DNA from 2 places in the Desulfitobacterium elongatum genome. Region 1 is predicted to be linked to the other one. Evidence: a T-box and tRNA genes for the amino acid it is inferred to sense, from the RefSeq annotation. Region 1 holds a T-box; the other holds one or more tRNA genes.
What was found. A T-box is a leader RNA that pairs with one kind of tRNA and senses whether it is charged. The one in region 1 lies ahead of ileS (isoleucine--tRNA ligase), so its partner is inferred to be a tRNA-Ile.

Region 1 (3,530 bases):
TTTTTGATCAGCTCAGAAGAGCGAGATATTGAAAAGGCGCGATCTGAAGTGGTTGTTTTGTCAGCTCAGGCCATTGATCCCCACGGAGTACTAGAGCACCGACAAATCTTAGGTTCTTTGATGGGCCTTGGACTTAAACGGGACTTGATAGGGGATATACGACCGGTGCAACAGGGACTTTGTGTAGCAGTTTCTGAAGAAATCGCTAACTATCTTGCTCGAGAATGGAACAAAGCTGGCCGTGAGAAAATCCGCGCTCAGCGTGTTGAAGGGGAACTTGGGCTTCTTCCGGATACGGGTGAGGAACGTCGGATTACAGTCGCCTCTTCTCGCTTAGATGCCGTGGCTTCAAGTAGCTTTAATATGTCACGTACGGTGGTACAGGAACTCATATCTCAGGGGAAAGTAAAGCGTAATGATTTAGTCGTTATAAAAGCAGATGCAGAAGTGAAACCAGGGGATATCATCTCGTGTCGGGGATATGGACGAATCCGTCTTCTGGATTCTAGTGAGACCCGTAAAGGGAGAATAGCCTGGAATACTGTGCTTTATAAGCCACAAAGACACTAGAAGGAGGGGATATTATGCCATTGACTCCCATTGACATTGAGAATAAAGAGTTCCGTAAAGGGGTTCGGGGCTATAACACAGATGAGGTTGACAAGTTCCTTCAAAATGTCAGTAAGGAATTTGAAGTGGTTTTTTCTGAGAACTTCGAGCTTCGAGAGAAATTACAGCGTGCTGAGGCTGAGTTAAAGCATTATAAGCAACTCGAGTCCACCTTACAACAAACAATGGTGTTTGCCCAGCAAACAGCGGAGGATGTCAAACAGGCCGCACGCCACGAGGCGGACCTCCTTCTTAAAGATGCAGAACAAGAAAAAGTAAAGCGTTTGGGTGAAGCTCAAAAGAAATGGGAACATGTAAACGAAGAAATTGAAGAACTTCAAAAACGTCGGGAATTGATTCGAACTCAACTGAAGTCTTTTTTAAGGGCACAATTGGACTTGGCAGACGCTTTCGAACAGGACCGTGTTTCTTGAGCGCTTGCGGATTGGGTTAGAATCATGGTAATATAAAGGTCAGACGATTTTGAAGGGGAAGATTATTACAGATGAAAAGCATTTTGTTCTCGGAACTGGCCTCCGATTTCCTAGTGCAAGGGTTAGGATTACATACTGAGGAACGCCCCCATTTCACTGGGAAGCTGGGACGTCACGAAGTGGAACTTCTCTCCTCGACAAATTCCCTTAAGGATTTGGAAGGAGAAACGCAAGTCCTATGCATTGGGAAAGCACAAGCTGGCCCTTACCGTGCAGGTGATGTTCTTATGGCTGGGAGTGACGATTTGCTCGATCGGGCGTTTCGCGCGCTCGATGAAATGGAGCAGCGTGGAGTTGTGGTTGCCCTGTCTGCTGAAGCTGATTCTCATCAAGTGAGCCTGAACATAGATTGGCTTGATGAGTTGGTACAAGAATGGAAGGAAAAGAAAATTCCTTACCTGTGCTTATTTATGGCTGAACCCTTCGAGTCTGAAGGGCAAGCTAAGTTGGTTACCCTTACTCGGAAAGTTTTAAGCTAGTTAGATTGAGTTCTAGGTTTTGAGTAACATATCGCAAAAAAGAATGAACATGGGGTGAGGTTCTCATAGAATATAGGGAATACAATCCTCAGAATAAAGCGTTGACAAGGACAGTCCTTAGTGTATCCTCTTAAGCGAGCGGGGAGTGGTGAAAGCCCGCGAGGTAAGTTAAGGTGTATCCCCTTGGAGCGAGGTGCTGAAGATTCGAGTAAGCTCTCCGGCTAGCCCCCGTTAAACGGCTTCCGAGTGGCCAGTTATTAATGGCAACAAGGGTGGCACCGCGAGTAATATCCCGTCCCTTTATTTGGGTCAGGGATTTTTATATTATATACCATTCTTTGGTTAAACTAGAATCAATACCTTTAGGAGGAAATTAAGTATGGATTACCGGAATACTCTTAATCTGCCTGAAACTGAGTTTCCAATGCGCGGGAATCTACCTCAGCGCGAACCGGATATTCTGAAGCAATGGGAAGAAAATCACCTCTACGAAGAGGTTCAAAAAGCACGGGCTGGGCGGCCAAAGTTTGTCTTGCATGATGGTCCTCCCTATGCCAATGGCGATATCCATCTTGGACATGCCTTGAACAAAGTGCTCAAAGACATTATCGTGAAGTATAAAACGATGGCAGGTTATGATGCCCCTTATGTTCCTGGGTGGGATACCCATGGATTACCGATTGAACAACAGGTAATTAAGAAACTTGGAGTTAACCGTCATGCGGTCTCTCCCGTAGAATTTCGAACCATGTGTAAAGAGTACGCGGAAAAGTACGTCGGGATCCAGCGGGAACAATTCAAACGACTCGGAGTCCGTGGGGATTGGGATCATCCTTATTTGACGCTAAAAAAGGAGTATGAGGCGGCTCAAATCGGAGTCTTCGGGGAAATGGCTAAAAAGGACTATATCTATAAAGGATTAAAGCCTGTCTATTGGTGCCCTTCCTGTGAGACTGCTCTTGCTGAAGCGGAGATTGAATATGCGGAGAAGACCTCCGATGCAATCTATGTCAAGTTCCCAGTGAAAGATGGAAAGGGAGTCCTTACGGAGAAGAATACCTATGTCGTGATTTGGACGACAACTCCCTGGACCCTGCCTGCAAACTTAGCGATTACCCTTCGTTCTGAATTCGAATATGTCCAGGTTCAAGTCGGGGAGGAGCATTGGGTCGTAGCGGAAGGACTTCTGAATAATTTGCGTTCGATCTGGAGTTTGGAACTTCCCGTTGAGAAGCAATTCTCTGGAAAAGACCTCGAAGGTGTGCGCTGTCAGCATCCTTTCATAGAACGAGAATCCGTACTTATTCTTGGAGAGCATGTCACTCTTGAGCAAGGTACGGGCTGTGTCCATACCGCTCCTGGTCACGGAGAAGACGACTTCAATGTTGGAAAAGAATACGGACTCCCTGTCCTTTGTCCGGTGGATCACCAAGGAAAATTCACAGCAGAAGCTGGAGTGTATGCAGGGCTTAAGGTGGATAAAGCTAATCCACTCATTATCGAGGATTTGAAGAAAATTAACGCCCTTGTTCATTCAGAGAAGATCAAGCATAGCTATGCTCACTGCTGGCGTTGTAAGAATCCGATTATTTATCGAGCCACTGAACAATGGTTCGCTTCAATCGATGGCTTCCGCAAAGAGGCACTTTCTGAGATTGAAAAGGTCGAATGGATTCCTGCCTGGGGAAAAGACCGGATTCATAACATGATTGCTGATCGGGGAGACTGGTGTATCTCGCGGCAACGGACCTGGGGTGTTCCGATTCCAATTTTTTACTGTGAGGATTGCGGAAAAGAGATTATCACTGATGAGACGATTACCAAAGTACAGGAAATCTTCCGTAAAGAGGGTTCCGATGCTTGGTTCGCTCATCCAGCGGAAGAACTCGTGCCAGAAGGGTTGACGTGTGCCTGTGGTGGGAAGAAATTCCGTAAAGAATCGGATATC
Region 2 (3,530 bases), 260 kb from region 1:
TGTAAAGGCGCATCCCCCACAATCTGCTCCGGAGAAGCGCGAACTCGTGGGTGAACTGGCACCGGATATTATTAAAGTTCTGAGTCCTGTAGAAAGGGAAGGGTATGAGAGATTCCTAAGTTCAGAGCTCGGTCTGACCCTAGAAGCTGTACAACGAGAAATCGCGGGTCAGGACCGAAATTCTTCGAAAAGAACGCGAGAAGTTGAATATTCTGAACAAAAACAGGATATTTCTGTAAAAAACAGGGATAATATCAATAGGTGTGTAAATGCGAATCCATCAGGGATTTCAGTGCCTGATGGAGTATATCGTGCAGAGCGGATTCTTTTACGTCTTTTACTCGAACAGTTGATTCCCGTCTCCGAAGTGAAAGCTCAACTTGGAGAGGGATTTTGGAAAGTACCTCACCACCAACAAATATTTAATAGGATTGAAAACGTTCGTTTTATTGGAAATGCAAGCATACCGAGCGAGGAGTCGAATTCACTACAAAGTGAGATGGCAGAGCTCATGCTCGAAGAGATGGATTTATCCAAGCCAGAACGGCTTTTTCAAGACTGCATCCGACAAGTCCTTTCGATTAGGGAACAAGAAACAGTCGAAGAGCTTCAAGCTCGTATGGTAGATTTAGAAAAATCCGGCGATTTGGCAGGGGCGATGGCCCTGTTAAGAGAGATAGGAGAGCGGTTGAGAAGTGGCGAAAAGTAAGGTCATGAGCACGCAAAAGAAGAATCCGAAGGGAGGAGGGGAGTCTGTGAGTGATGAACAATTGAAAGTTGACGCGGTCAAGGAACTCGTTCAAAAAGGCAAGAAAAAAGGTTCCTTAACCTACCGCGAAATCATGGATACCCTCCAAGGAATTGAGCTCACAGCCGATCAAATTGACGAAGTCTATGAACAGCTTGGCCGGATGGGAATCGATGTGATTCCTGAAGCGGGTGAAGTTGAAGCCTTGGAAAAGACTACTGAGGATGATATCTCGGAAGAAGGGGATGAATCTGAGGGGGAAGAGGAGGTCGATGTAGACCTATCTATACCCGAAGGTGTAGGAATCGATGATCCAGTTCGGATGTATCTGAAAGAAATTGGACGTGTTCCCCTCTTGTCCGCAGAAGAAGAGATCGAGCTTGCGAAACGTATGGAACAAGGAGATGAAAGTGCAAAAAGGCGACTTGCTGAAGCGAATCTGCGTTTAGTTGTGAGTATTGCCAAGCGCTATGTCGGACGTGGGATGCTTTTCCTGGATCTCATTCAGGAAGGAAACCTAGGGTTGATTAAGGCGGTTGAAAAGTTCGATTATGTTAAGGGCTTTAAGTTCTCGACGTATGCCACGTGGTGGATTCGTCAGGCGATAACCCGTGCTATCGCGGACCAAGCTCGGACGATTCGGATCCCGGTGCACATGGTTGAGACCATCAATAAGCTTATACGCGTATCTCGCCAGCTCTTACAAGAACTTGGTCGTGAACCCATTCCGGAGGAAATTGCGACTCAGATGGACATTCCAGTTGAGCGGGTTCGTGAAATTATGAAGATCGCACAAGAGCCCGTCTCCTTGGAGACTCCCATCGGAGAAGAAGAAGACTCCCATTTAGGCGACTTTATTCCTGATGAGGATGCCCCTGCTCCTTCTGAAGCAGCTTCCTTCATTCTTTTGAAAGAACAGCTTGAAGAAGTTCTCGAAACTCTAACTCCTCGTGAAGAAAAAGTCCTCCGCTTGCGGTTCGGTTTAGATGACGGTCGTACTCGGACGTTAGAAGAGGTTGGACAGGAATTCGGAGTCACCCGCGAACGGATCCGTCAGATCGAAGCGAAGGCACTTCGGAAGCTTCGTCACCCGAGTCGGAGTAAAAAGTTGAAGGATTACCTTGAATAAAGCTTGACTACCTAATTCGAATCTCGTATAATAAACTCTGCGAAGGGCATTCCTCGATAGCTCAATGGTGGAGCAACCGGCTGTTAACCGGTAGGTTGTAGGTTCGAGTCCTACTCGGGGAGCCATTTTTTATTTTCCTTCTCGGGCCCATAGCTCAGCGGTAGAGCGGCCGGCTCATAACCGGTTGGTCCTAGGTTCGAATCCTAGTGGGCCCACCACCTTATTAATTATGGCCCGTTGGTCAAGCGGCCTAAGACACCGCCCTTTCACGGCGGCTACACGGGTTCGAATCCCGTACGGGTCACCAAACAACAGTACTAATATGTAATCAAATGTTCGAGATGTTCGATTACATGGAAGAATAAAGAGAGATCCTTCTGATTTATGTTCAGAAGGGTCTTTCTTTTATAAAGACGATGAAATTTGATCTAATGAAATATAAAGAGGCCTTCGTTCGGAGTTTCGCTCGGCTACTGTGATTAGTTGGTATAATAGTACCTCATTGTCTCAAGATTATGGCAAGAACCAATGCGTTAGGCCGTTTTCTCAGACGATAAAACTGATTTCATGCCCAGAGCATAAATAGACTTAAAGCGGATCTAGCCCAAGCTTCCAGATTCTCCTATTGTGCATAAGATAGATTGGCTAGAGTTTCTTTAAGAGCCGTGAAAGAAGGAGACAAATGAACGAGCAAAATATATTAAAAAAGGTTTTGGAAGTAATCCAAGGGTCTCTGCCTGTTTTGGATGGAACTATAAATAACAACTACGGTCAAGTTGACAACGGGGTTGTGAATTTAGTGGATGATACAGTGGATGAACAAGCAATAAAGAGGTTATCCGAAGATTTTGCAAAAGCTTTAAACGACCGGAATTTTGAGCGATTGGACGGCAGGGCGGAGTATCATCTTTATACAGTGGACCATCTCATAGAACTCATAAAGAACAATGATGAGCAAAACACTATAAGACTATTTAAAGAAAATAAAATTAAATCCAAGTATGAAGGTTGTGACTTTCTCTCGATTGCTTTTAGTGAGGACCAGGAGCAAGCTGAGGTAGCTTATGACGTAAGGATCTGTGTGGAAAGCGCTGATGCCAAATACTTTAAACAGCTAAACAAAAAGAACAATAAGGCCAATAGAATTTTCGGAGGAATTCCTTTTAGCACTACTTATACGCTAATAGTAAAAAAGGAGAAGGGGACGTGGAAGATAGACAAGTTTGAAGCTTCTGAGGAAAATATAAAAATGGGTACTGATTGATAGATTTCTTCTGGAGCTCAAAGAAAAAGCTGCATAAGGCGATATTAAGAGTAACCATTGAGATATATCTCAATGGTTACTCTTAATATTAGATAGATGTTACCACCACCAGCAACACCAGCTCCAAGTGCCATAACTGCTTCCAACTTTCGTACTGACTAATAAACCTTATGAAACAATCCATCATAATGACACTATATTCCAGCAGCGGGGGTGCCCTTGCGCAAGTAACCAAACAACACAGGAATGAATATTTTATAATATTCATTTATATCCAGTTTATAGAAATAACCATAAAGTTAAATAGAGCTGATAGGAGAATGCATATGTTTGGGAAATATCGATCTATGCCTCAACAGAATATGGGGTTTCAACAACCTTTTGGCCAG

Region 2: it has a tRNA-Ile gene. The T-box ahead of ileS (isoleucine--tRNA ligase) is inferred to sense a tRNA for this amino acid. The anticodon was not compared.

Annotation. Positions count from the first base shown of each region.
Region 1 covers NZ_AP038772.1:1,185,124-1,188,653, forward strand. The annotation lists gene ACZ42W_RS05485 (YlmH family RNA-binding protein) at 1-570, shown strand, start outside; gene ACZ42W_RS05490 (DivIVA domain-containing protein) at 585-1,043, shown strand; gene ACZ42W_RS05495 (hypothetical protein) at 1,115-1,582, shown strand; T-box leader at 1,675-1,885, shown strand; gene ileS (isoleucine--tRNA ligase) at 1,962-3,530, shown strand, end outside.
Region 2 covers NZ_AP038772.1:922,002-925,531, forward strand. The annotation lists gene dnaG (DNA primase) at 1-709, shown strand, start outside; gene rpoD (RNA polymerase sigma factor RpoD) at 696-1,877, shown strand; tRNA gene ACZ42W_RS04190 (tRNA-Asn) at 1,928-2,002, shown strand; tRNA gene ACZ42W_RS04195 (tRNA-Ile) at 2,021-2,095, shown strand; tRNA gene ACZ42W_RS04200 (tRNA-Glu) at 2,109-2,184, shown strand; gene ACZ42W_RS04205 (hypothetical protein) at 2,560-3,141, shown strand; gene ACZ42W_RS04210 (hypothetical protein) at 3,468-3,530, shown strand, end outside.